DNA from 2 places in the Cytobacillus oceanisediminis genome. Region 2 is predicted to be linked to the other one. Evidence: a T-box and tRNA genes for the amino acid it is inferred to sense, from the RefSeq annotation. Region 2 holds a T-box; the other holds one or more tRNA genes.

Region 1 (14,774 bases), 2.4 Mb from region 2:
AATAGCAGAAGGCCCCCGATTGGGGTCTTTTTTTCGGAATAAAAAAGAGAGGTTCCCCTCTCTTAAGCGTACTTCTTCTTATCTTCCTCCTGTTTGAAGAAACTCTTCATCGCATGGAATACATCTGCTTTTTGCTTAAGGATATAATAGCGGAAATCCTCATTTTTAATATTTTTATAGGCTGACATCAGGGTCGAGTGGCGGTTATACTGGTTTACTTCACCGTATCCGAACATATTGGACACCTTCATCAGGTCTTCCACTAGCTTAACACAGCGGGCGTTGTCAGAGGTCAGGTTATCACCGTCTGAGAAGTGAAAAGGGTAAATATTATATTTGTGCGGGTCGTATTTGACATCAATCAGTTCAAGTGCTTTACGATAGGCAGATGAACAAATGGTTCCCCCGCTTTCTCCTTTTGAGAAAAAGTCCTCTTCTGAGACCACCTTTGCTTCAGTATGATGGGCAATAAATTCTATCTCGACTGTCTCATATTTGGTTCTCAGAAACCGCGTCATCCAGAAGAAAAAGCTTCTGGCCATATACTTTTCCCAGATCCCCATCGAGCCGCTCGTATCCATCATCGCAAGCACAACAGCCTTTGAATCAGGCTTTACAATTTCATTCCAGGTCTTAAACTTCAAATCTTCCTTATAAATTGGGTGGAACGCTGCTTTTCCACTCATTGCATTGCGCTTAAATGCCGACATCATGGTGCGTTTCTTATCAATATTGCCCATTAATCCAGTCTTTCTGATATCATTAAATTCAATGTCCTCTACCAGGTTTTCATCCTGCTCTTTTCTTTTTAAATTAGGCAATTCCAATTGTTTAAATAATGCTTCTTCAATTTCCATCAGTGATACTTCAGCTTCAAAATAATCCTCGCCTGCCTGGTCGCCTGCCCCTTGCCCCTTTCCGGGTCCTTTCTGGCTGCCGGATCCATCACGTGCCACTACATCTCCAATCTGGCTATCTCCATCGCCTTGGCCGACATGTTTGTTTTTATCATAGTTATAACGGATTTTGTATTCATCCAATGAGCGAATCGGAATTTTCACTACTTCCCGCCCATTCGACATTACAATGTTTTCTTCCGTTATCAAATCAGGCAAATTGTTGCGGATTGCTTCCTGGACTTTATCCTGATGACGCTGCTGGTCATCATAGCCTTTGCGATGGAGGGACCAATCTTCTTGGGAAATCACAAACTGATGGTTATTGACATTCGTCATGTTAACCCCTCCTTTTAAATTAAATTTCACACATTACAGCTTTCCAACATACAATATCTCGAGTGTCAAAAAAAGATGAAACATCCCCAATTCAGCAGTCTGCCTTCTTTTCATAGACTCATTTCCCGGCAGCAAATTTGTTATTAATGCACCAATACAAAGAAATGTTTATTACTCTATCATATGCGAGAAGACAAAATAATTTACAAATAATTTTGACAATAAGACATTCGCAGCATCTTTTGGACAAGCCCATTTTTTAATATGGGGATTTGCCTCATTAAACAAAAATAAACCTCCGCGTTTAGCGAAGGTTCTTGTCCTTGTTTTTATTCTGAATGGGATCGGGATATTTATCATAATCCTCTTTTAATTCTTTATTGGTCCGCAAATTTTCCATTTGCTTGCCCAGATTTTCCATTTCTTCAATATTCTCTGCCATTGAGCTGTTTCTCGGTGTATAATTCTTATCTAATTCTTTCTTTTTCATGAATATCACCTCTGATGTATTTATACCCCTAATTGGGCTTATCTAAACTTTTAGGCAGGTTCTGCTGCATAAATATGGCCAAGCGAAAATAGGATTATACTAAAGGGGGGATTTTTATGAGCGAAATCCTTTGCTGCGGCTGGTGCGGTGAATTATCACTGTATGATCGGACGGTTTATCTTGAAAACAAGCCAATTTGTCCTGAATGTCAGAAAAAAGAGAAAGAAGCTGTACTTAAAATAGAGAAAAATTGATGAAGAGGCTTTCGGAGCCTCTTTTTTATATGGGGTATTTTTCATTAAATCTATCAATTACACCACTGTTTTTTCTTTTTCATCCTAAAAATAAGCCTGGCAGAACTCTGCCAGGCCCTTCTTTTTATCGATTCAGCAAGCTTCCCACATAGCGGAGCAGTTCGTTTGCTGATGTTGAGTTATAGCCATGTTCGTCAATTAATCTTGCTACAACCTCATTCACCTTCTTCAGCTGCTGCTCATCAGGCGTTTTTGAAGATGTGGTGATCTTTACGACATCTTTCAGGTCAGCGAAAAGCTTCTTCTGGATAGCTTCACGCAGACGGTCATGCGAATTATAGTCAAAGCGCTTGCCTTTTCTTGCGTAAGCTGAGATGCGTATGAGGATTTCCTCCCTGAATGCTTTCTTCGCATTCTCGGAGATGCCAATCTGCTCTTCGATTGAGCGCATCAGCTTTTCATCCGGACTGATTTCCTCACCCGTTAATGGGTCGCGCAGCTTCGCTTTATTGCAGTATGCTTCAACATTATCAAGATAGTTTTCCATAAGCGTTTTCGCAGATTCTTCATAAGAGTAAACAAATGCCTTTTGAACTTCTTTCTTCGCAATATCATCATACTCCTTGCGGGCCAGAGAAATAAAGTTCAGGTATCTTTCTTTCAGTTCTGGAGTAATGGATGGATGCTGATCCAAACCTTCTTTAAGCGACCGCAATACATCCAGCGCATTGATGCTTGTGATATTTTTGCGGATGATTGTAGAAGAGATCCTGTTGATGACATAGCGCGGGTCAATACCGCTCATGCCTTCATCTGCATGCTCTTTTTTCAATTCTTCCACATCAGCTCTGTTATAGCCTTCAACGCTCTCTCCATCATACAAACGCATTTTCTTAACTAAATCAATATCGCCTTTTTTCGGATCTTTCATGCGGGTTAGAATCGTAAACATCGCTGCAACCCTCAAAGTATGCGGTGCAATATGCACGTTGGAAACATCGCTTTCACGAATCATTTTATCGTAAATCTTCTCTTCCTCTGAAACCTTTAAATTATATGGGATTGGCATAACAATTATCCTGGAATGCAAAGCTTCATTCTTTTTATTGGAAATGAATGAACGATACTCTGTTTCATTCGTGTGAGCGACAATTAGCTCATCTGCCGAAATCAGAGCGAAGCGTCCAGCTTTAAAGTTGCCTTCCTGAGTCAGTGACAATAAATGCCATAAAAACTTCTCGTCGCACTTCAGCATTTCCTGGAATTCCATCATACCGCGGTTTGCTTTATTTAGTTCTCCATCGAAACGATAGGCACGAGGATCTGACTCCGAACCATATTCAGCAATGGTTGAAAAGTCAATGCTTCCAGTCAGATCGGCAATATCCTGTGATTTTGGATCTGAAGGGCTGAAAGTTCCAATACCTACCCTTCGATCTTCCGAGAAAATGATCCTTTCAATCAAAACATCCTCAATGCGGCCGCCATATTCCTGCTCAAGACGCATGCTATTCAGTGGCGATAAATTTCCTTCAATTCTAATTCCATATTCGTCATAGAAATCCTTTCGGAGATGGTGCGGGATTAAATGAAGCGGATCTTCATGCATCGGGCAACCCTTAATAGCATAGACCGCTCCCCTATCAGAATGAGAATATTGTTCCAAACCTCTTTTTAGCATCGTCACTAATGTTGATTTACCGCCGCTGACCGGTCCCATTAATAAAAGGATCCTTTTGCGGACATCAAGGCGTTTGGCTGCCGGATGGAAATACTCTTCCACTAACCTTTCCAAAGCTTCTTCTAATCCAAAGAGCTGATTGCTGAAAAACTGATATCTTTTTTGCCCCTTCACTTCTTCCACACCGGCATCTTTAATCATGCTATATACCCGTGAATGTGCTGACTGGGCAACCCATGGCTTCTCTTTAATAATTTCTAAATACTCTCCAAAAGTCCCTTCCCATTTAAGCTTTTCCTCTTCGTGTCTGTACATCTCAATTTTTTTTAGAATATCCATAAGGACCTCCCCCTGTCGCATTATCAGAGACGATTAATATACTCTATGCGCCCCGGCAATCGAACATGCGTAAACTATTGAGAGTTTGGTTTGTACTTTTTACGGGGATTAATTATAAGGAACACTTTGCTGCGCGATCTAACTGTAAAAAAAACTCCATACTTTTCATTCACAGTTATTCATTTTTGGGCTATAATAAGCTTATATTTACATGCTTGCCTATCGATATACCGCTAAAGGAGGATTACATATACATGGGTACAATTATTATTATCGGTGTAATGGTTGCTTTCCTTGCTGCTATTTTCACTGCTGGTTATGATGACAAGCCAGGCGTAAGCAAAAAATAAGCTGCTGATCAATTCAGCAGCTTTTTTCTTATTTGAAGCACAGACTCTTGGTGTCCCAATATACCCCTACCTTAAATCCATCTTTTTCTTCTGTACAAAATCCTTCATATACATTCGTGTCTGCTTTTCGAGCATGCCGGCGATTTGACCAGTCCACGTGTCATTCCGCTTTCCGCCCGTACGCTCATTATAGTACTCGGAAATGATGTTATTATACACTTCCAGCTCTTCGCGGTAGGCAGTTTCATCCTGATTATATTCATTTTCATGGTATATGTGCTGAAGAGGCAGCCTCGGCTTTTTATCGTTCTTTTTGGAAGGGTAGCCAACAGCCAGTCCAAACAAAGGAATCACGCGATTCGGGGTTTTTAAAAGCTCAGCTACCCCTTCAAGATTGTTTCTTATTCCGCCAATATAGCAGATTCCCAATCCCAGCGATTCAGCAGCAACTGCAGCATTCTGGGCAGCCAATGCTGCATCAATGACAGCCACCATAAATTTCTCTGTGCTTTCAATGGAAGGAATTACATTGATGTTTTCCATTTGTCCCATGACTTCATGACGATGCAAATCAGCACAAAACACGAAAAAATGTCCATTTTCTGCTACATAATTCTGATTGCCTGCAAATTCAGCAAGTTTCGCTTTCTTCACTTTATCGGTAAGACCGATTATTGAATACGCTTGAACAAAACTTGAGGTGGACGCGGCTTGAGCAGAAAGTACAATCGTTTCTATCTGCTCGCGGGAAAGAGGCTTGTCCTCAAAGTGGCGCACGGAGCGATGGTCCATCAGCAAATTGGTAACTTCATTCATCACATCTCATCCTTTCCATATGTACTTTTTCATTTTACCCAGAAAGGAAAGTTTTCTCCAAAGGAAAAGGCCCGAAAAATATCAGGCCTTCTGTTTCCTATTTTAAATGCAAGTAATCCTGCTGCCGAAGTGCTTCATAAACAAGAATGGCTGCACTGTTGGATAAATTAAGCGAACGGACTTTATCGTTCATTGGAATCCTTAATGCGCGCTCTATGTTGCTTTCAATAATATCCTTCGGAAGGCCCGTCGTTTCTTTGCCGAATATAAAATAATAATCCTTCCCGACATTGCTGTAATCGAAAGCGGAATGCGGCTTGGCGCCATACTTCGTTAAGTAGAAATATTCACCGCCTTCACTGCTATTAAAGAAATCGTCCAATGATTCATGATAAACAATATTAACAAATTGCCAATAATCCAAGCCTGCACGCTTCAGCATTTTATCTTCCGTCGAGAAGCCAAGCGGCCGGACCAGATGCAATGTCGTATCAGTAGCCGCGCAAGTACGTGCTATATTACCAGTGTTGGCCGGAATTTCCGGCTGATATAATACTACATGCAATCCCACTTTTTTCACCTCTAAATTAAATCTGCATGTGTTATTATATCACTTTGAAATCACCATACAAATTACTGGTCATCGGCTATAGTCAAAAATTTATATTTAATATTGGGTGTATAGGCTGTTGAATCTTCATAAGCCCAATAGCGCATTCGGCTGTTATAAGTATGGGCATTGACCAGGGGCATACCGGAGGCATCTTTTCCCGTCACGATTGTTGTATGGTCAAATCGCCCGTCTCCCTGAAAATCATAGCAAATAACATCTCCAATTAAGAGCTGATCCGGACTGGAGACTTCCTCCGCTCTTAACCCCGAATTCGAACTCGGCAGATACCACCGCAATGAATTCGCTACTGTCCAGCTGTAGCTCCAATTCCCGCTTCTCATCCACCATCCTTTTCCGCGGTTAGGAAACCCTCTCATCGGTCCGCCGCCTACATGAAGACACTGGGAAATATAATTCGTGCAATCCACTTCAAATTTTTTATAAGCCGGATTATAGCTGTTCCACCATTTTTCTGCATACTGCACTGCCTTCATGCGGTCATACTCATACTCAAGCCTTTTTTCCTCTCCATATTCACGGTCTGGAGAGGCTTCATCTTTTTGAATTTCTTTAAAAGGGTTTTTCTCCCGATCCTCGACAAACACTCCTTTATAAAAGTCGGCTGTGCGCTCTTCAATTTCTTCTTCCATATAGAATACACCTTTTTGCTTAATTAAATATTTAAAATGAACTTTGTATTCAACCTGCTTCACATCATCCTTCTCCCTGCCGACCGTGATCACTTTTCCGGTTGCCTGGGCCTTAACAATCTCACCGGACCGGCCGGAAAGAGATTCTTTCTTCTTTTCAATCTTAGGGCAGGTATGAATTGAACTTCTTGAATGGGAAACGCACTGCTGCACTCTTTTTATTAACAGCTCCTGAAGCTGGTCCCTCACGCATCTCACTCCTCTCCTATTCAATACATATGAGAGGAAGCAGAGGACTTTGCTTAATTTTTCGTGCAAAATAACAGTAAATCAGCCGGGCCTACTAGTTTCTCTATGTGTCCATAAAAAAAGAGGGAGATTACTCCCTCATCATTGTTCAATAAAACTTAAACCTTTTTCAATCTCAGCAATGACCTCTCCGTCTTTTTCCTGCTGCAAAGCCTGTTCCAGGGCAGCCAGTGATTCCTCACCGCCAATTTTCCCGAGTGCCCATGCAGCCGTTCCACGGATCACCGGCCGAGGATCTTCTGTCATGACTTTAATCAGATCTTCTACAGCTGTTTCGTCTTTGTAGTGAGCCAAGGCGATAATGGCATTTCGCTGGATCGGTTTCTTCCCTCTCCAGGAGCCTGAAACCGGGCCATACTTTTCTTTAAATTCACGGTTGCTGATAAATAGAAGCGGCCTTAAAAGAGGCTTTGCCACTTCAGGATCCGGCTCCATTTCTTCGTGCAGATGAAAATCCTTGCCTTTATTTTCAGGGCATACGGTTTGACAGGTATCGCATCCATAAAGTCTGTTCCCAAGTTTTTCTCTAAACGGCTCTGCAAGAAAGCCTTTTGTCTGCGTCAGAAACGCTATGCATTTCTGTGCATCAAGCTGACCTCCCTGTATTAAAGCTCCAGTAGGACAGACGTCAACACATTTATTACAGCTTCCGCATCCGTCTTCCATTGGTTTATCCGGCTCAAAAGGCAGATTCGTTATCATTTCTCCGAGATAGACATACGATCCGAATTCCGGTGTGATGATGGAACAGTTTTTTCCGCTCCAGCCAATTCCGGCACGCTGTGCTACGGCCCGATCCACCAGCTCACCTGTATCCACCATGGATTTGCATATCGCCTCAGGAATTCTTGATTGAATGAATTCTTCAAGCTTCTGAAGACGTTCCCTCAGGATATGATGATAGTCTTTCCCCCATGAAGCGCGGCAGAAAATTCCTCTTCTTTCACCTCTTTTGCTGACAACTCTGACCTTCATTTTTGAAGGATAAGCAACAGCAATTGAGATAATGGACCTGGGCATGTCCATTAGCAGGCTGGGACTCACCCTCTTCTCAATATCAGGCTCTTCAAATCCTGATTGATATTGAAGTTCCTGCTGGCGAATCAGTCTATTTTTCATCTCATCAAAAGTGCTGGCTGCTGTAAAACCGATTTTATCTATGCCAATTGTTTTGCTGTATTCAATCACTTCCTGCTGAAAAAGGGCAAAATTCATTGTGTAACCTCCTTTCATGGAAAATTATATTTATATGAAAGTATTTAATTTATTGAATCACCGCTTATTATGATAAACTATTTTAAAGTAATTTTGGAGGTGGAAAGCTTGGAAATTATGATTGATCCCGAGTTGTGCAGGTTATTTCCCCAATTTAAAATTGGATTCATTACATATAAAAATATCGAAGTCGGGCAATCTCCTCAAATGGTAAAGGGCAGACTCCAATTATTTCAGGAATCTATTTATTTTGACTTAGAGGACAAGAGTGTTACAGAATTTGAAGGGATCAGAGAATGGAGACAGATTTTCAAAACAGCAGGCAAGGATCCAAATCGCTACCGCCACTCTGCAGAAGCACTATACAGAAGAATTAAAAAACAAAATTATCTGCAGCCGGTCAACAGCTCCATAGATATTAACAACTTCTTTTCCCTGGAATATCAAATACCGATTGGCGTGTATGACGCCGATAAGCTTTCAGGCAATCTGACTATCAGGTTAGGCAAAGAAGGCGAAGAATATAACGGTTTAAACGGAAGACCCAATTCGCTTGCCAATTTAATTATTAGTGAAGATGCGGCAGGGCCATTTGGCAGTCCGTTTGTCGACTCTGAAAGGACAGCGGTGACGGAACAGACTAAAAATGCCGTTCAAATCATATATCTGCGCCCTTCTCTGGAAATGGAAAAGGCTGAAAAAATGGTTGAGTCATTAATGAACATGTACACTCAAGTTCATGGAGGAGAAGGAAACTTTAAGGTAATTGAATGTTAAATAAGTTTATAAAAAATCGAGTGGAATCTGCGGATGCCGCCCGATTTTTTTGCTTAATAGCCAAAGAAAATGAAAAAACGCAATACCTCGTTCTTTTTGAACGAAACACTGCGTTGGCTATGTATGGAGCGGGTGAAGGGAATCGAACCCTCATCATCAGCTTGGAAGGCTGAGGTTTTACCACTAAACTACACCCGCATTTGTGACTATATACTCAATCATTAAAGAAATTATGACTAAATCCTATGTCGATTTTTATCAACAGCAAAATAAACATTGTGTCGAATCAACTATTTAATAATACTAAATTCAGCCAGAATGGTCAACCTTTTTTGAGAAATTTGTCGAAAATACAGGAAAGGATTTAACATCCTCCCCTGCTAAATATGTTTACACCCACCACATTTCTGAAGGCTGCTCTTCGATTAAGATCGATTTAAGATTCCTTACTGCCCTTGTAAATCCTTCTTCTATAGACATAAGCGGATCTTCGTGCTCAATGCTGACAACGTAATCATACCCAAATGTACGCAAAGCGCTCATCATATCCGACCATTCCTGCAGGCTGTGTCCGCAACCTACTGACCTGAAGGTCCACGCCCTGGTCTGGACATTGCCATACGGCTGCATATCCGTTAAACCATACATATTAACATTTTCCTGGTCAATATAGGTATCTTTTGCATGAAAATGATGAATGGCATTTTCTTTTCCCAGAATCTTTATTGCTGCTACAGGGTCGATTCCCTGCCACCATAAATGGCTTGGGTCTAAATTGGCTCCAATGGCGTCAGAGGTTTCTTCCCTTAATTTTAGAAGTGTATAAGGAGTGTGCACAAGGAATCCGCCGTGAAGTTCAAGACCAATTTTCACATTATGGTCTTTTGCAAATTGTCCGGCTTTCTTCCAGTAAGGAATGAGTTTCTCCTCCCATTGCCATTTCAGCACTTCTCCATATTCATTCGGCCATGGCGCAACCGGCCAATTCGGATGCTTGGCCCCTTCCCCATCACCTGCAGTGCCGGAGAAACAGTTAACAACCGGAACATTCATTAAGCTGGCTAACTTAATCGTGTCATATAAAACGCGGTCCGATACCTCTGCAAATGCTATATCAGGTGAAATCGGATTGCCATGGCAGCTGAATGCGCTGATTTCAAGCCCTCTTGATAAAACCTTGTCCAGGTAATCATCCCGGAGTTCTTTACTTTCTAAAAGCTCGTGCAGGCAGCAGTGAGCGTTTCCGGGATATGCTCCCGTTCCGATTTCAACAGCCTTAAGCCCTGCAGCTTTCACATGATCAAGCATTTCTTCAAAATTTTTCTCAGCAAATAAAACGGTAAATACGCCGAGCTTCATCAAATCCCCTCCTGGCTTCTAAATTATTTCTCTTCTGCCCATTTCACTGCTTTTATAAATCGCATCAATAATTCTGGTTGTCTGCAGTGCTTCTTCCGCTTTAACTATAAATTCTTCCCTCCCCAAACAGCTCTCAATAAAGTTCCGTGCCTGACCTAAAGCATAGTCATCCTCCCCTGGCAGCCACTCTGAACGTGTATTAATCAGCATTCCATGTTTGGATTGATTCAAACTGAATGGGAATAAATCAATTCCTCCATCCTGTCCTGAAAGGCTGAGGCTTTCATCATCCCGTTCGATATTGGCCGACCATGAGGTTTCAAAAAGCAGGGATGCGCCATTCGCAAATTTTATGTAAGCTGTGACATGATCATCGACATTAAAGGATTGATGGTCAAAACTGCCCCATAGATTCACCTGCTCAGGCATTCTGCTCAATATATTGTAAGCAGTACCGGAAACCTCGGCTTCCTCCGGGTTTCCCAGAAGCCAAAGCGAGAGGTCAAGCAAGTGGCACCCGTAATCAATCAAACTTCCTCCGCCCTGAAGTTCCTTATTGGTGAAAACACCCCAGCTCGGCACCTTTCTTCTTCTCATCGCTCTTGCCCTGGCTGCAAATGGAAGGCCAATTTCACCTTCTGCAATGAGTTTTTTGGCAGCCTGAGCCTCTTTCATAAACCGGTAGTGATAAGCTATGGCCAAAACCTTTCCCGATCTGTCTCTGGCATCAATCATTTTCATGCATTCTTCTGCTCTCATGGCCATTGGCTTCTCACACAACACATGCAGCCCAGCCTCCATTGCAGCAACTGTAATCTCAGCGTGAAACTTATTCGGTGTACAAATAACCACGGCATCTGTTACACTGAATACTTCTTTATAATCTGTAAAAACGCTGCTAATTCCAAACTTCTTTGCAGCCAACTGTGCAGTATCCTCATTCACATCGCAAATAGCTGTTACAGAAGCACGATCCGATAATTTTAATAAAACGGGAATATGCCTGGACTGGGCGATTCCGCCAGCACCGATAATTCCTATCCGAAGTTTCTTCATTGATGCACCTCAATTAATTCTGACAATCTGCTTTGTTTCGCTTGACTCCAGCGCAGCAAGTATCACTTGGAGCGACTTCATTCCCTCAGAACCAGGAATCGCAGGCTCCTGTTCATTTAAGATACTTTCAACAAAATGGTCAATGACTTCTGAATTCTTTTGTCCTCCTTCTTCATTTGTCTGGATCCCGCCGAGTTCGTACTTTACTGTTTCACCGTTTACATACTGAACAACGAGAGAATGCACCGGATCATCCTCTAATCTCAAAATTGCCTTTTCTCCATAAATAATGGTGGAATTGTCTTCTTTTGAGACATAGGACCAGCTTGCAGCCAATGTTCCGATCACACCGCTTTCCGTTTTCAAAACGCATACCGCTGTATCATCGACATCAGCACCAATCTTGGCACTTGTCTCTACAAATGCTCCTACCTCAGCAAACTCTTCTCCCAGCAGATAACGCAGCAAGTCGGTCTTATGGACACCAAGGTCGCCCATGGCGCCAATAAAAGCCTGATCTTTTTTGAAGAACCAGCTTTCTTTGCCATCTGCACTCCATCCCTCTGGCCCACCGTGGCCAAAAGCCGTCCGGAAACTAAAGATTTTTCCCGCTTCACCTTTTGCAATCAATTCCTTTGCTTTTTTATGAGATGGAACAAAGCGCTGATTATGAGCAATCATTAACTTCTTTCCATTTTTAAGGGCTGCTTCAATCATGTCCTCTGCCTCTACCTTAGAGGTTGCCATTGGCTTTTCACATAAAACATGCTTGCCTGAGTTTAATGCTGCAACTGAAATGGGGGCATGCAGATTGTTCGGGGTACAGACACTCACAGCATCTATATCCGGATTAGCCAATAATTCTCTATAATCGGTGTACACCTTCGCCCCATACAAGCCGGCAAACACATTTGCACGCTCTTCATTAATATCACATACCGCTGCAATGACAGCCCCGCTGCTTGCATGATATTCAGGCATATGCCGATGCTTAGCTATACTTCCGCATCCAATAATCCCAATTTTGAGTTGTTTCATCTTAATTTTCCACTCCTTCTTGACTCACTCTGATTCTCTCCAACGGCTTTGCATTTCCATAGACCGGTACGGGAAGATCAGCTGGCTTTGCCCACTTAACAGCATTTTTAATAACCTGCTGAACATCCTTATGATAATAAGTTGGATACGTTTCATGTCCTGGGCGAAAATAAAAGATTTTCCCTTTTCCGCGCCTGTATGTACAGCCGCTCCGGAAAACTTCCCCGCCTTCAAACCAGCTCACCATTACAAGTTCATCCGGTGCAGGGATATCAAAATGTTCCCCATACATTTCTTCTTTTTCAAGTTCAATATATTCTCCTATTCCTTCTGCAATGGGATGGCTCGGATCTACAATCCAAATCCGTTCCTTTTCATCAGCTTCTCTCCACTTTAAATCACAGGATGTTCCCATCAATACTTTAAAGATCTTAGAGAAATGGCCGGAATGCAGGACAATCAGCCCCATTCCCTCCAGCACTCTTTGTTTTACTTTTTCAACGATTGCATCCTCAACTTCCCCATGCGCGAGATGTCCCCACCAGACCAAAACGTCTGTTTCCTGTAAAACAGCATCACTAAGTCCATGATGGGGCTCATCCAATGTAGCTGTCTTTACTTTATAATCTTCTTCATTTAAAAAATCTGCAATGGCACCGTGAATACCATCCGGATAGACAGTCCTTACCTTTGCATCCTTTTGTTCATGACGATTCTCATTCCAGACAAGCACGTTGATCATGATTTTCCTCCTTCTGTTAATTCATACTTCGATATTCATTAGGGGAAATCCCCTCTGTCTTTTTAAAGACTTTGCTAAAATACTTTTCATCCTGATAGCCGACCTGGAAAGCAATTTCATAGATTTTCAGTTTAGGGTTCTGCAGAAGCTCTTTTGCCTTGTTCATACGGACATTTGTTATAAAATCCGTTATGGTAGCCTGATATTCCTGTTTAAACTTTCTGGAAATGTACTCCCTGCTTAAATAAAATCTGTCTGCAATTTCCTGCAGGTTAATATCCTTGTTATAGCTTTCCAGCAAAAACTGTTCTATTTGCTGAATCACATTCATCTCCCCGTCATGCTCCTGCTGGCATTCCACTGGAGGACTTTGCTGTTTCCATTCATTTATGGCTTTCTCCAGGGTTTCATTCAATATTTCAGGATCAATAGGCTTCAAGATATAATCAAAGCTTTTATAACAGATGGCATTCCTCATATAGTCAAAATCATCATATCCGCTGACGACAATCGTCTTGCTGGATAGATCCGAAGAATGAATCCATTTTAAAAGGCTTATGCCATCTTTCTTTGGCATGCTCATATCAGTGAATATGATTTCCGGGCGATGCTCTTTAATCAGCTTTATGGCCTCATTTCCATCTACCGCCTCTATGATTGTGTCAATTCCAAAGCGGCTCCAATCCGCCAGAAGCATCAAGCCTTCCCTCACATGTTTTTCATCATCCACAATAATTGCTTTCATCTTATCCACCTTCCATCCTTTTTGGAAGTTTAATAGAAACAAGCAGCCCGCCTCGTTCAAGATTCTTAAGCTGCAGGTATGCCCGATTGCCATAATAGAGTTTTAACCGGGTGTAAACATTCTTCAGTCCGATATTCGTTAACTCACCCTTTTGCCCTATCCGATCATTCATCAAATGCAATCGTATTTCCTCCAGCCTGCTCTCAGAGACGCCTGTGCCATTATCCTCGATCAGAATATCCAGATAAAATTCATCCTGTCTGCAGGTTATACTAACCTCTCCAGTTTTTTCCCGCGCATCAAAGCCATGCTTAAAGTAATTTTCCACTATGGGCTGTAAGATCATTTTCGGCACCGGAAACCCAAAAGCTTCTTCATCAAGCTGAAAACGGAATTGAAGCTGATCACCAAACCGCTCTTTTTGCAGCAGGAGGTAGGCCTTGGTATGTTCAATCTCTCTTTGAAGAGGAACCATATCCTCCTCCATATTCATGCTGTAACGCATGATTTTAGAAAGGCGGGTAACTGACGAATAAATCTGCGGACCTTGATTTTTTAAGGCCGCTGTTCCAATCGATTGCAATGCGTTGTATAAAAAATGCGGATTGACCTGGGACTGCAGAACCTTTAGCTGATTAGTCTTGTTTTCAAGCTGAAGCTTATACTCCCGATTAATCAAATCATTAATTTTATCTATCATTTGTTTAAATCGATCACCGAGATAACCAATCTCATCATTGCCAAAAGATTGAAAACGGACATTAAGGTTTCCCTTTTCAACCTGGTCAATATATTTCAGCAGGATTCTGATTGGTGAAGTGATTCTAACAGATATAAATAGAGTGGCGAGAATAACCAGGATGAGTCCGATTACGCCAAACATGATATTTATTTTCGCTACGCTGAATGCACTTTCATATAAAGTGGTATATGGGACACGTTTAACAAGATACCAGCCGCCAGAATTTTGCGATAATTGATCGTATATCATAACGCCGTTGAATGAACCTTCTTTCCATTCAACCGTGCCATTTTCTTTATTTGTACTGATCACCCAATTGATCCAATCAGGCGTTTTAGTATCTTCATCAGTTGAATGGTAAAT
Region 2 (14,774 bases):
TATATTCCAATAAAGAGGCATTTGAAGCTGCGAAAGATTTGGCAAGAAAAAAAATAAAAAGCAGCTTAGATGAAAATGCTAAAGTTATGGGAGAAAAAGTTTTGCACCAATCAATTGACAATGGTAAAGTAACAATAGCAATACATTTCCAAATTATTGAGAATATTGCAGAAGGACAACCAATTATTCAAGGAGATACGGAATGACAGAAGACTTGAAAACAATGAACCTGCAGCTGGAAGACCCAAACGAAGCAATTGCCCTATTGGGAAATTCGGATGCAAACCTAAAAGTTATTGAGCAAGAACTGAATGTTTCCATTGTAACCAGGGGAGAATCTGTTTATGTGTCTGGAGAAATGGACAAGGTAGAACTGGTTGGCAAGGTTCTGGATAAACTGCTTTATGTAATCCGGAAAGGGATAAATATAAGCCAGAGAGACGTTATGTATGCTCTTCAAATGGCTCATAAGGGTACACTTGAGTACTTCAGTGATTTATATGAAGAAGAAATTACAAAAAATGCAAAAGGCAAGTCCATTCGTGTTAAGACATTAGGCCAGCGTCAATATATTCAAGCAATCCGCGGAAATGACCTGGTTTTTGGCATAGGTCCGGCAGGAACAGGCAAGACCTATTTGGCTGTTGTCATGGCCGTAAATGCTTTGAAAAATGGGAATGTGAAAAGGATAATCCTTACCCGTCCTGCAGTCGAAGCGGGCGAGAGCCTTGGTTTTCTGCCGGGGGATCTGAAGGAAAAAGTCGATCCTTACTTAAGGCCATTGTATGATGCTTTGCATGATATTTTAGGTGCAGAGCATACACAAAGAATGATTGAAAGAGGCACGATTGAAATTGCACCGCTGGCGTACATGCGCGGAAGAACTTTAGATGATGCCTTTGTCATCCTGGATGAAGCGCAAAATACAACTCAAGCCCAAATGAAAATGTTTCTAACCCGGCTGGGCTTCGGCTCAAAAATGATTATTACTGGAGACAGAACACAAGTTGACCTTCCAAAGGGAGTAAAATCCGGCCTGATAATGGCTGAAGATATACTCAAGGGTGTAAGCGGGCTATCATTCGTTCATTTGGAACAAAGTGATGTTGTGCGGCATCCGCTTGTGGCCAGGATTATCCAGGCATACGAAAAAGAAAATCACCAGTGAACTGTTAAGCCGCCGATTTTGGCGGTTTTTTCGTTGAGTAAAAAGATTCAGCGGTTTAAATGAATAGCAGGAATCACCATGGAATTATTTGCTATTAATGAAATGTTTAGGTAACCTGTAAATAGATAGGCCTTTTTCTTGGTGAAAACCATCAGAAAAACTGTTATGATTTTACATAATTAATACTGAAATGCTTTTTATAGTTTATTGGAATTTTTTTACCCAGGACAGGAGGGGTAAATGTGCCAAACCTTCAGCAGAGTATGACTACAATCAGAAATTTGCTTAATATGACCTTTTTTCGTGTTCTCTTATTTATTCTCTTGGGTATTGTTATGTATTTTTCCATGTATAGCAATGTAAAGCCTGAAAAGCTGGATTTAGGCCTGTTCTCTGTTGCTGAACAGACTATAAGGTCACCAATAACAGTAGAGGATAAAGCAAGCACAGAAAGAAAGAGAAAAGAAGCAGAAAATAACGTTAAGGATATTTACGTTGTAAAAAAAGAGATTGCACAAAACAGAGTTGACCTGGTTACCTCCATTTTCGGTTCCGTATCGGAAGTGAACGATGAAGTAAAAGAAGAGATGGAAGAGAAAAAGAAAGCTGCTTCAAATGAGGCCGATAAAGATGCAGAGGCACCAGATCCTGCAGGCCCTGGTCCTGAAGATAAATTGGCTATGGTTAAAGAAAAGCTCACTGATGACGTAACACGTGAGGTATCAGATGGCGTTTTCCTTTCTTTGCTGCAGGCAAAGGAGGGAGAGCTGAGCATTGCAAAAGACCTTACGGTAACGGCCATCAATAAAATTATGAATACTGAAATTTCGGCTGAACAGGTGGAAAACGCGAAAAAGCGTGTCGAAGAAGAACTGAAGTTTACCAGCTTAAATTCAGATTTGAAAAAAGCTGCAATAGAACTGGGACGTTATGCTATATATCAAAATCAATTTTATGATCCTGCCGCCACGGAAGAATTACGGCAGCAGACTGTTGAGAGTATCGAGCCGGTTAAAATCCTGCAGGGACAGATAATCGTAGAAGAAAATCAGCTGATCAGCAGGGACATATACAGGCAGCTGGAACTTGTAGGACTCCTTGACAGCGTTAATTCGATTCAGCCTTTTATCGGGTTATCGCTCATAATCGTCATTGTCTTATCGGCCCTATATTATTATTTCCATGAAATGAACGTGCAGCGGGAATTAAAGCAAAGTTATCTATTGCTGTTTAGCCTTATTTTTATCTTATCCATATTGCTGATGAAGGTCATAAGCCTATTTCAATATGCTGATTATTCAGAGATAGGATACATTTACCCTGCAGCTATGGGAGCTATGCTGATCAAAATACTAATTGATGAAAAGCTTGCCATGTACTATACGATCATTATGGCTATCACAGGAAGCGTAATTTTTAATGAAGGTGTCACTGGGACATTTCAGCTGACATCAGCCATTTATATCCTCTGCAGCGGCTTGGCTGCCATATTGTTTTTGAGCAAGCAAAATCGCCGCTCCAAAATATTGCAGGCTGGTTTATTTGTATCTGCAGTAAACATACTTGTTATCTTTTCAATGCTTTTCTTAAGAAACGGCCACTATGATACGATTGAATATGGATTTTACTTTGTTATCGCTCTGATTTCAGGCATTTCGTCTGCAGTGCTGGCAATTGGCCTGCTGCCGTATTTCGAGGCAGGCTTTGGAATTTTGTCTACTATGAGGCTGATTGAACTATCTAATCCTAATCATCCTCTGCTGAGAAAGATACTGACCGAGTCTCCAGGAACCTACCATCATAGTGTAATGGTTGCTAATCTTTCCGAGTCAGCGTGTGAAGCTATTGGGGCAAATGGGCTTCTGGCAAGGGTGGGCTGCTATTATCACGATATCGGTAAAACAAAGCGGCCTCAATTTTTTATCGAGAATCAGGTTAATATTGAAAATCCGCATGATCGGCTCCCTCCGCAGACCAGCAAGAATATTATTATCGCCCATGCTGCAGATGGTGCTGAAATGCTGAGGAAGCATAAGATGCCGAAGGAGATAGTAGATATCGCCGAACAGCATCATGGAACAACATTGCTGAAATATTTTTACTACAAAGCAAAACAGAATGGGCTGGAAGTAAAGGAAGAGGACTACCGCTATCCGGGACCAAAACCGCAATCAAAAGAGTCGGCAGTAATTGGCATTGCTGATAGTGTAGAAGCTGCAGTCCGTTCAATGGCGCATCCTACAACAGAACAAATTGAGGAACTGGTCAAAAAGATAATCGCAGACAGACTTCAGGATGGACAGCTGAATGAATGTGATTTAACCTTAAAAGAGCTGGAAACCGTTTCACACTCGTTCTGCGAAACGTTAAACGGAATTTTCCATTCACGTATCGAGTATCCTGAAATGACAAAACAGAAGGTGAAACAGGCATGAATTTAAATATTGATTTTTTGGACGAAACAAATGAGCTTCAGGAAAATGAAATAGCCAAAATTGAAGAGCTTATTAATTTTGCTGCCTCTAAAGAATCTGTGGAGCCGGAAAGCGAAGTATCCATCACATTTGTGACCAATGAGCGCATCCGCGAAATCAACAGGGAGTACCGGGATAAAGATCGGCCGACAGATGTTATTTCTTTCGCAATGGAAGAATTGGGTGAAGGTGAAATCGAACTGATTGGTGCCGATATGCCCAGAGTCCTGGGGGATATCATTATCTCCGTTGCGAAGGCGAAGGAGCAGGCGGAGGAGTATGGACACTCTTTTATAAGGGAGCTCGGCTTTTTGGCGGTCCATGGCTTCCTTCATCTTCTTGGCTATGATCATGAAAATCCAGAAGATGAGAAAAAAATGTTTTCCCGCCAAAAGGATATATTAGATGAATTCGGGCTCACAAGATAGAAAGGTCCGAAAACACAGTGTCCTCAAATCCTTTTCGTTTGCTTTTTCCGGCATTAGAACGGCAATATTGAATGAAAGGAATCTGCAGATACATTTTGCGGTGTCGATAGCTGTTATTATTTTTGGGGTATTCTTTGGCATTTCCAGCCTTGAATGGATGATCATTCTCCTGGCCATCGGGGGCATGCTCTCACTCGAACTGCTGAACACAGCCATTGAAAGAGTTGTGGATCTGGCAACAGAAGATTATCATCCCCTTGCAAAGCAAGCGAAGGATATTGCTGCTGGAGCAGTACTGGTGTATGCAATTATAAGTGTAATTATAGGCGGAGTTATATTTCTTCCTAAAATTCTCATATTTTTGCAGTAATGTGAAGCTGTCCGGATGGGCAGCTTTCCTTTTTGGCTTTTTTATATAAACAGCAAAGCCTGACAATATTCTGCAGAAATTTATTAACCATGTGTTTGAAAACGCTCACTGAATCCGCTAAAATGACAGAACAGCAGTTAATATTGCTCGCTGGGGAGATGCTGTGGAATCTCGTTCAGAACTATGGCTTGGTTCAAAATTTAATCAGCCTGTGTATTTTTAGAAAATTCAATTTTTTTATTACGATTTTGCTACAAACGATGAAAATCACAGTAAAATGTTGTAAAATAAAAGAGAAGCGGCTGCTTCTTACAGAAGAAGCTATTGAGCGCCTCTGCTCAATCTCACAAGGCCCATTACAGGTCCAAATCTTGGTTTTTAATGGCGTGGGGAGCAACTCGCTTTACAGGAAAGGAAGAAATATTTGTGAACAGCGATCAACTAATAAAAGAAGCAAAGATTGCAAGAGATAGAGCATATGTGCCATATTCAAAATTCAAAGTAGGAGCAGCACTATTAAGCAGTGACGGGCAGGTCTTTCATGGCTGCAACATCGAAAATGCTGCGTACAGCATGTGTAATTGCGCTGAGAGGACTGCACTTTTTAAAGCGTATTCTGATGGCGTAAAAAGTTTTTCAGCCATAGCTGTAGTTGCTGACACAGACCGTCCTGTTCCCCCATGCGGTGCGTGCAGACAGGTAATAGCCGAATTATGTCCGCCTGAAATGAAAGTGGTTTTAACCAATTTAAAAGGGGATATTAAGGAATTAACAGTTGAAGAATTACTGCCAGGAGCATTTTCACCGGAGGATTTACATGAATAACACTACTACACCAAAAGGACACAAATCAGGGTTTATTTCTATAATCGGCAGACCGAACGTAGGAAAGTCAACGTTCTTAAATCGCGTAATTGGGCAGAAGATTGCGATTATGAGTGATAAACCGCAAACAACGCGCAATAAAGTTCAGGGTGTCCTGACAACCAATGACGCACAATATATTTTTATTGATACACCAGGAATTCATAAGCCAAAGCATAAACTGGGAGACTTTATGATGAAAGTTGCCCAAAATACACTTAAAGAAGTGGATGTCATCCTGTTTATGGTAAATGCCCAGGAAGGCTTTGGACGCGGTGAAGAATTCATACTTGAGAAATTTCAGTCAGTCCGTACACCGATTTTCCTTGTAATCAATAAGATTGACCAGGTACATCCAGATGAACTTCTTAAAATTATTGAGTCTTACAAGGAAAAGTACGAGTTCAGCGAAATTATCCCCATATCTGCTTTAGAAGGCAACAATGTAGAGACGCTGTTAGGACAGATTAAAGAATATATTCCGGAAGGGCCGCAGTTTTATCCGGCTGATCAAGTAACGGACCACCCAGAGAGATTTATCGTTTCCGAACTGATCAGGGAAAAAGCGCTGCATTTAACAAGAGAAGAAATACCGCACTCGCTTGCTGTAACCATTGATAAAATGGAGCGCCGCGAAGATAAGGATGTCGTTCATGTCATGGCTACTATCATTGTGGAACGTGACTCCCAAAAGGGCATTGTGATTGGAAAGCAAGGCAAAATGCTCAAGGAAATCGGAAAAAGAGCAAGGGTTGATATTGAGAATCTTCTTGGATCAAAGGTTTTTCTGGAGCTTTGGGTCAAAGTCCAAAAAGACTGGCGGAATAAAATGTCACAGCTCCGTGACTTTGGCTTCCGTGATGATGAGTACTAAACCCGGCCCTAATTAAGGTATTATTCATTTCTGGTTTATATGCATACAGGTGATTGACAATATTTTCGTCTCATGATTTTACAAAGACAGGCTATGATATAGATAAATGTATTGGGATAAAAGAAATTGCTAGTTGAATAACTGAAAGGTGGGGTTTTCGATGATGGATTTTACCTGGAGAGTGTTTTCCCAGACAGGAAATATTGACACATATCTTCTCTTCAAGGAGCTAGAAAAGGAAACTCAGGATATACCCGGCAGCAATGATGAAGAGCTAGCAGAAGCTGATTTTCCCATCTCATAGGTTTGTCGAAAGACAGGGATGGTGTCACGGTTGCTTGATAAATGTGAAGGCATCGTCATCAGGACAACTAACTATAGTGAAACAAATAAGATTGTTACTTTATATACCCGTGAATGGGGAAAAGTTGGTGTGATGGCACGAGGTGCGAAAAAGCCGAACAGCAGACTTGCTGCTGTCACCCAGCTTTTTACATACGGGAATTTTTTAGTTCAGCGTGGAAGCGGTTTGGGTACCCTGCAGCAGGGGGACATGATTTCATCCATGCGGTCCATTAAAGAAGATATTTTTCTGACGGCATATGCAAGCTATATTGTCGATTTGACTGATAAAAGCATCGAGGATAAGAAGCCTAATCCATTCTTATTCGAATTGCTGTATCAAACGCTAAATTTAATAAACGAAGGATATGACCCGGAAATTCTCACAAACATTTATGAAATGAAAATGCTGAATGCTCTGGGTTTATATCCAGTACTTGATCAATGTTCTGTCTGCGGAAGCACTGACGGACATTTTGCATTTTCTATCCGGGAAAACGGCCTGATTTGTCACCGCTGTCTTGGTAAGGATCCTTATCATTATAAAGTGTCGCAGGCGACAATTAAGCTGCTTCGCCTATTTTACTTTTTTGACTTGTCCCGGCTCGGCAATATCTCTGTCAAACCGGAAACCAAAGCTGAATTGAAGAAGATTATTTCTGCCTATTATGAAGAGTATTCAGGCTTAAACTTGAAGACAAAGAAGTTTTTGAATCAAATGGCTAAGTTTAATGATTTAATGTAATGAGTTTCTTTATAAGCGAAGCGCTTCGGCTTTTGTTATTATTGACAATTTAAATCCATTCCGCTATGATTCAAATTAATAAAATATAATTGCTATGAAGGAAAAGAGTACTTAACATTTTCTAATTTAAGCGAACCCGGGATAGTGGGAGCCGGGCATGGATGGTTAAGGAAGGGCGTTCCAGAGCAATATTGTCTATCGACAACAAAAGAGGCTGCGGTCAAAATCGCAGCAAATAGGGTGGAACCGCGGGTAAACTCTCGTCCCTATGCCATTGGGCATAGAGACGGGAGTTTTTTATGTTCACAGAAAGGCGGAAGCGCTTTAGGTAGACAGCTCTAAGTTCATAAAGCTTTACTTTATAACAAATAAGAAAGAGGTGTCCTATGAATATTCAAAACATGATATTAACACTTCAAAAACATTGGTCTGAACAGGGTTGTATCTTGATGCAGGCTTATGACACTGAAAAAGGGGCCGGTACAATGAGCCCGTATACATTTTTAAGGGCGATTGGACCAGAGCCTTGGAATGTGGCTTATGTAGAGCCTTCACGCCGTCCGGCCGATGGGCGTTATGGAGAGAATCCAAACCGGCTTTATCAGCATCATCAATTTCAGGTGATCATGAAGCCCTCGCCTGATAATATTCAGGAGCTGTATCTTGATTCATTAAAAGCATTGGGCATTGATCCGCTTGAACATGATATCCGGTTTGTAGAAGATAACTGGGAAAATCCTTCTCTGGGCTGTGCAGGCTTAGGATGGGAAGTTTGGCTTGATGGTATGGAAATAACGCAGTTCACATATTTCCAGCAGGTAGGCGGATTGGAATGTAAGCCTGTTTCTGTTGAGATTACATACGGAATTGAAAGGCTCGCATCCTACATTCAGGACAAGGAAAATGTCTTTGACCTCGAATGGACTGACGGGTTTACGGTTAGAGATATTTTCTTGCAGCCTGAGTTCGAGCATTCGAAATACACATTTGAAACGTCTGATCAGGAAATGCTCTTCAATTTGTTCAATATTTATGAAAAAGAAGCACATAGGCAAATGGATGAAGGACTTGTACACCCAGCATATGACTATGTATTAAAATGCTCCCATACCTTTAATCTGCTTGATGCAAGGGGAGCGATTTCTGTAACAGAAAGAACAGGCTATATCGCACGATGCCGAAATCTGGCCAGAAAAGTAGCCAAAACTTTTTATGAAGAGAGAGAAAAACTTGGCTTCCCAATTTTAAAGGATAAGGAGGAAGGATCTCATGAATAAGAAAGATCTTCTGCTGGAAATTGGACTCGAAGAAATGCCTGCCAGATTTGTCACTAATTCAATGAATCAGCTTTCAGATAAAGTGAAATCATGGCTTTTGGATAAGAAAATATCTTTTGACGAGATCAGCGCTTTCTCTTCTCCACGCCGTTTGGCTGTTCTTGTAACGGGAGTAGATACCGCCCAGGAGGACATAAATGAGGAAGCGAAAGGACCTGCAAAAAAAATCGCCTTAACCGAGGATGGAGAATGGTCTAAAGCTGCGGTTGGATTTAGCCGGGGCCAGGGAGCTTCTATTGAAGATATATTCTTTAAAGAAATTAATGGGGTTGAATATGCCCATGTCAGCAAATTTATTAAAGGGAAAGAAACAGCAGCCCTGCTGCCGGAACTCCAGCAGATTGTTACCTCATTATCATTCCCGAAGAATATGCGCTGGGCAAACCAGGAACTGCGTTTTATCAGGCCGATCAAATGGCTTATGGCATTATTCGGAAATGAAGTCATTCCTTTTGCAATCACAAATGTTCAGACTTCTAACCTTACAAGGGGCCACCGCTTTCTGGGCGAAGAGATTGAAATTAACAATCCTTCTGATTATGAAAAGTTTCTGCTGGCGCAATATGTGATAACTAACCCTCAGGAAAGAAAAAGTGCTATTCTATCACAATTGGAAAAAATTGAAGAAGAGAATGACTGGGTGATCCCTGTCGATGAAGATTTATTGGAAGAAGTAAACAATCTGGTTGAGTACCCGACAGCATTATATGGCCAGTTTGAAGAGGAATACCTTGAGCTTCCGGAAGAGGTTTTAATTACCTCCATGAAGGAGCACCAGCGCTATTTTCCGGTAAAGTCCAAAGAGGGCAGGCTGCTTCCTTACTTTGTTACTGTCCGAAATGGATCACATGAACATTTGGAGAAAGTGGCTAAAGGAAATGAGAAAGTATTACGGGCAAGACTTTCTGATGCAGCTTTCTTCTACAGGGAAGACCAAAAAACGGAAATCGCGGTATCACTGGAAAAACTTAAAAACATTGTTTACCATGAAGAAATTGGAACTCTTGCTGAAAAGGTGGACCGTGTTCGCCAGCTTGCAGCTAAACTGAGTGAGAATCTTCATTTCAGTGATGAAGCAAAGGCCGTGACAGACCGGGCTGCTGAAATCAGCAAGTTCGACCTTGTTTCGCATATGGTTTATGAATTTCCAGAGCTGCAAGGCTTTATGGGTGAAAAATACGCCCTGCAAAAAGGTGAAAAGGAATCTGTGGCGCGTGCAATCAATGAACATTATATGCCGCGCAATGCAGAGGACCAGACGCCTGCAAGTGATGCTGGTGCAGTACTGTCTATTGCTGAAAAGCTGGACACAATTGTGTCTTCCTTTGCAATAGGGATTATTCCAAGCGGCTCCCAGGATCCATATGCTTTAAGAAGACAGGCAACGGGTGTTATCCAGACTTTACTGGCAAAAAATTGGGATCTAAAACTCGAAGAATTGATTGCATTATCTTCTGAGACTGTTCTTAATTCGAAGATTGGAAAGAAATCAAAAGGTGAATTGATGCAGGAACTGGTTTCTTTCTTTAAATTAAGAATCAAATATATGCTCCAGGAGAAGGCAGTGCGCTATGACTTAATTGAAGCTGTTTTAGGCAGTGAAATCGGTTCCGTGCCTTCACTTGTAAAAAGAGCTGAAGTATTGGAATCCCATAAGGATGCTGAAGGTTTCAAGGAAAGCATTGAAGCCCTTAGCCGAGTTATCAACATTGCTTCTAAGGCAGAGAATAAAGGGGACATAGATAGCAGCTTATTTGATAACGAATACGAAAAAGCTCTGTTCAACAAATATTTATCTGTGAACGAGGAATTAAGAAAAGAGGTTACAGAAGCAGCTGCCTTTAACTTGCTAATAAGCATGAAACCTGAAATTGATCAATACTTCGAGCATACTATGGTTATGGATGAAAATCAGGAAATTCGCAGCAATAGGCTGCATCAGATGGCAAACTTGGCTGATGTGATTAAGGAATTTGCAAATATGAACGAAATTATTGTTAAATAACGAGCTTAAATTTTGCGTTTTATGCTGGAATAGGATTAAATTTTAAGAGGGAAGACAGCTGCTTTGGCTGTCAGGAAAGAGCCTGTTATATTGCTGACGGGCTCTTTCATATTTTGCACATATTAGGTGAAGTAAAGAAAACTATATATGAAACACATCTTTTCATTTATGACAAATAGTATATAATAATTATATAAAAGTATAACCTTATTATAGTGGGAAATGAATGCCATTAGCATACCTTTTTCAGATTAGGTGGTGAGGAAAATCGAATTAAATAAAAGGCAGGAAAAGATCATAGAAATCGTAAAGGAAAACGGACCTATCACTGGTGAAAGTATAGCGGAACAGCTTAACTTAACCAGGGCAACACTAAGGCCGGATCTGGCTATATTAACGATGGCAGGCTATTTGGATGCCCGTCCGCGTGTAGGCTATTTTTATACAGGGAAAACCGGGGCACAGCTGTTGACAGAAAACCTTCAGAAGCTTTATGTAAGAGATTATCAATCCATTCCTGTAGTTGTTAATGAGAATGTATCGGTATATGATGCAATTGTGACTATGTTTCTGGAAGATGTCGGCACGCTATTTGTAGTGGACCAGAGTTCGCTGCTTGTAGGGGTTTTGTCAAGGAAGGATTTGCTTCGGGCAAGTATTGGCAAGCAGGAGCTTAATTCCATCCCTGTTAATATCATTATGACAAGAATGCCTAATATTACGATGTGTGAAAAAGATGATTTGCTCATAGAAGTTGCTAAAAAGCTGATTGAAAAGCAAATCGATGCCCTTCCTGTTGTAAAAAAGACGGAGAAAGGGTTCGAAGTAAACGGCAGGATAACCAAAACAAACCTGACAAAAGCATTCTTGGCCCTGGCCGGAGAAAAGTAGCAAAGTAAGAAGGAGATGGTGTTGAAGAATGGAAAAATTGCCGATCATCTACGTCGTTTCGGACTCAGTGGGAGAAACGGCCGAACTTGTAACAAAAGCTGCCACGAGTCAGTTTAATGGCAGTGATATATTTATTAAGCGCTTTCCATATGTTGAAGAAAAAGTACATATTGATGAAGTCATTTCGCTGGCAAAGCTGGATAATGGGATGATAGCCTATACAATGGTTAAGCCGGATATGAGGAAGTATATTAACCAGCGGTCTGCAGAAGAAGGGATATATGCTTTTGATATCGTTGGTCCATTAATGGATCAAATCCAAAGAGCCTGCGGCATTACACCGCTTTTCGAACCTGGACTGGTCAGAAAGCTTGATGAGGATTATTTTAAAAAGATTGAGGCTATCGAGTTCGCTGTGAAATATGATGATGGCCGAGACCCTCGTGGAATATTAAAAGCGGATATAGTGTTAATAGGCGTTTCAAGGACATCAAAAACACCTCTTTCTCAATATCTTGCACATAAGCGCCTTAAAGTGGCTAACGTTCCCCTTGTTCCTGAAGTCGATCCTCCAGAAGAGCTGTTTCTTGTCCCGCCGGATAAGTGCTTCGGTCTGAAAATCAGTCCTGAGAAATTAAACTTTATCCGAAGAGAACGTCTAATATCGCTAGGTTTAAGCGATAATGCCAGCTATGCTAATATAGAGAGAATCAAAGAAGAAATAGGTTACTTTGAGAAAATCGTATCCAAAATTAAATGCCCGGTTATAGATGTCACGAATAAGGCAGTAGAAGAAACAGCCAATATGATCTTAAATCAATACCGTAAAAGCTTTCCGAAAAGCTAGCACATAAATTTTTTATGTGCCTTTTCTTTTTTTATGTTCGGCATGAAGGCTGATTAGCTTTAAGTAAGTATGCTCCATTCTAAGATGGGCATTTTAACAAAAAATCCTGCAAATTAAATTATATTCATTCCAGATAAAATAATGGCAAAATAGAGATTAATGTACTATAATAAAAAATTGTGATAAAAATGTACCCGAATAGGTTTAGAGTTCATTGCGAAGGAATAAACTATTTATTGTGGCATGTCAAGCTTTCGTCCAAGAAAAAATTCGACATATCTCACTTTGCAAAAGTTATTCATGCAAAGAAGGATAATGCGGAGTGATGTAGAATTATTAGAACATTAGGCAAACCAAACATTATAGTGGATGCTGATTCCTGTCCCGTAAAAGAAGAAATTGTCGAAATAGCCAATTCCTTTACAATGGACGCAGTGTTTGTTGCTTCTTATGCCCATATGAAAAATGACCTAAATGGGGCTGTCTGGAAATTTGTTGACAGCAGTAAGGAAGCTGCTGATTTATTCATAATGAATTATGTGAAATCAGGAGATGTAGTGGTAACTCAAGATATTGGATTGGCTTCAACTCTTTTGCTGAATGGTGTTTACGTCCTTTCCCCCAGGGGAATTTTATTTGAAGAAAATGAAATCCGGACCGCGCTTGAAATGAGGCATCTTTCAGCGAAAGCGCGAAGAAGAGGAGTTTATGGGAAAGGCCCAAAACCATACAGCCGAGAGGACCGATCCAGGTTTGTGCAGCAATTGACAAAGATTTTGTCGAATCTTGAAGGAATTCAGTAACGTTTATCGAATACCTGAGTAAGTAATGGAGTTGTTCATATGGCAGAACGGATCGCCGAGGAGAAAGTAAATGAAATTCGGCAAGCTGTAGATATTGTTGATGTCATTGGCGACTATATTCAATTAAACAAGCAAGGACGCAACTACTTTGGGCTTTGTCCTTTTCATGGCGAAAATACTCCTTCCTTTTCTGTATCTCCAGAAAAGCAAATCTATCATTGCTTTGGATGCGGAGCTGGAGGTAATGCATTTTCTTTCTTAATGGAATTAGAAGGATATTCCTTTCAGGAAGCTGCCTTAAAACTCGCTGAAAAAGGAAATGTCAAGCTTGAAATTGATGCGGCATCTGCAGCATCAGCAAAATCAATGCCTGTAGATTTACAGCAGATGATGGAAGCTCATGAGCTTCTACGTAAATTTTATCACCATCTGCTCGTAAACACAAAAGATGGTCAGCATGCACTTGAATATTTGCTTAATAGAGGCTTTACAATGGAATCGATCGAAAAATTTCAAATCGGTTATTCATTGAAGTCCTGGGATTTTGTCTTCAAGTTTCTGACTAAAAGAAAATTCCCGGCAGATGTTATGGAAAGAGCAGGACTGATTATCAAAAGGGAGAAAGATGGGAACTATTTTGACCGCTTCAGAGATAGAATCATGTTCCCGATTTTTGACCGCAGCGGAAATACGATTGCTTTTTCGGGAAGATCACTTGGGGACGATGAGCCCAAATACTTAAATAGCCCTGAAACTGCAATCTTCAATAAAAGCAAAACTTTATATAATTTTCATTTGGCGAGACCACAGATTAAAAAATTGCAGAGGGCCGTTCTTTTTGAAGGGTTTGCAGATGTAATCGCCGCTGATCGTGCTGGTGTCGGCAATGGCGTTGGTACGATGGGCACTGCTTTAACTGAAGAACATGTTGCTTCCTTAAGAAGAAATGTTCAATCAATCACGATCTGTTATGATTCCGATAATGCGGGCATTGAAGCCGCATACCGGGCAGCAAACCTGCTAATGGAAGCAGGCTGCCAGATCAGAGTGGCGCTCATGCCTGACGGATATGATCCGGATGATTATATTAATGAATTCGGCGAAGAAAAATTTCGTCATGATGTAATCGAGTCCAGCATAACCTTTATGGCATTTAAGCTTCTTTATCTCCGCAGGGGCAAAAGGCTTCAAAATGAAGGAGATCGTCTCCTTTATATCGAAGAGGTATTAAAGGAAATCAGCCAGCTGGATAAAGCGGTGGAAAGAGATCATTATCTGCGCCAGCTTGCGAATGAATTCTCCCTTTCTCTGGAAGCCTTGAAAGAGCAGCAAAAACAGGTCTATTATACGGAGAAGCGAAGGAATAGCCAGAAGGGGAAAGGTACTTTCGAACCTCAAAAAAGGCTGCAAACACCAAAAAGGGCTGACAGTCTTAAACCCGCCTACCATACAGCGGAGAGAAGGCTAATCGCCCACATGCTCAGGAATAGTGACATAGCATTTAAAGTTCAGGATATGCTTCAGGGAAACACATTTAACATCGATGAACACCAGGCAATTATTACCTATCTTTTAGGTTTCTACGAAAAAGGCCATGCGCCTGATCCAAGTGCATTTATAAATTTT

The links. The T-box of region 2 lies ahead of glyQ (glycine--tRNA ligase subunit alpha). A T-box ahead of a tRNA ligase gene usually reads a tRNA of that ligase, here a tRNA-Gly.
Region 1: it has a tRNA-Gly gene. The T-box ahead of glyQ (glycine--tRNA ligase subunit alpha) is inferred to sense a tRNA for this amino acid. The anticodon was not compared.

What each region holds. Positions count from the first base shown of each region.
Region 1 covers NZ_CP065511.1:1,403,987-1,418,760, reverse strand. The annotation lists gene IRB79_RS07405 (general stress protein) at 1-5, shown strand, start outside; gene yhbH (sporulation protein YhbH) at 63-1,235, opposite strand; gene IRB79_RS07395 (hypothetical protein) at 1,540-1,725, opposite strand; gene IRB79_RS07390 (hypothetical protein) at 1,842-1,979, shown strand; gene IRB79_RS07385 (PrkA family serine protein kinase) at 2,104-3,999, opposite strand; gene nfsA (oxygen-insensitive NADPH nitroreductase) at 4,416-5,165, opposite strand; gene trmL (tRNA (uridine(34)/cytosine(34)/5-carboxymethylaminomethyluridine(34)-2'-O)-methyltransferase TrmL) at 5,263-5,736, opposite strand; gene IRB79_RS07370 (amidase domain-containing protein) at 5,799-6,677, opposite strand; gene queG (tRNA epoxyqueuosine(34) reductase QueG) at 6,819-7,952, opposite strand; gene IRB79_RS07360 (B3/B4 domain-containing protein) at 8,061-8,729, shown strand; tRNA gene IRB79_RS07355 (tRNA-Gly) at 8,854-8,927, opposite strand; gene IRB79_RS07350 (sugar phosphate isomerase/epimerase family protein) at 9,120-10,088, opposite strand; gene IRB79_RS07345 (Gfo/Idh/MocA family protein) at 10,107-11,144, opposite strand; gene IRB79_RS07340 (Gfo/Idh/MocA family protein) at 11,154-12,182, opposite strand; gene IRB79_RS07335 (ThuA domain-containing protein) at 12,184-12,924, opposite strand; gene IRB79_RS07330 (response regulator transcription factor) at 12,941-13,669, opposite strand; gene IRB79_RS07325 (sensor histidine kinase) at 13,671-14,774, opposite strand, start outside.
Region 2 covers NZ_CP065511.1:4,364,845-4,379,618, reverse strand. The annotation lists gene yqfD (sporulation protein YqfD) at 1-206, shown strand, start outside; gene IRB79_RS22005 (PhoH family protein) at 203-1,168, shown strand; gene IRB79_RS22000 (HD family phosphohydrolase) at 1,411-3,603, shown strand; gene ybeY (rRNA maturation RNase YbeY) at 3,600-4,070, shown strand; gene IRB79_RS21990 (diacylglycerol kinase family protein) at 4,048-4,440, shown strand; gene IRB79_RS21985 (cytidine deaminase) at 4,822-5,265, shown strand; gene era (GTPase Era) at 5,258-6,178, shown strand; gene IRB79_RS21975 (YqzL family protein) at 6,339-6,482, shown strand; gene recO (DNA repair protein RecO) at 6,513-7,265, shown strand; T-box leader at 7,351-7,536, shown strand; gene glyQ (glycine--tRNA ligase subunit alpha) at 7,652-8,542, shown strand; gene glyS (glycine--tRNA ligase subunit beta) at 8,535-10,607, shown strand; gene IRB79_RS21955 (transcriptional regulator CcpN) at 10,863-11,498, shown strand; gene IRB79_RS21950 (pyruvate, water dikinase regulatory protein) at 11,527-12,345, shown strand; gene IRB79_RS21945 (YaiI/YqxD family protein) at 12,711-13,148, shown strand; gene dnaG (DNA primase) at 13,188-14,774, shown strand, end outside.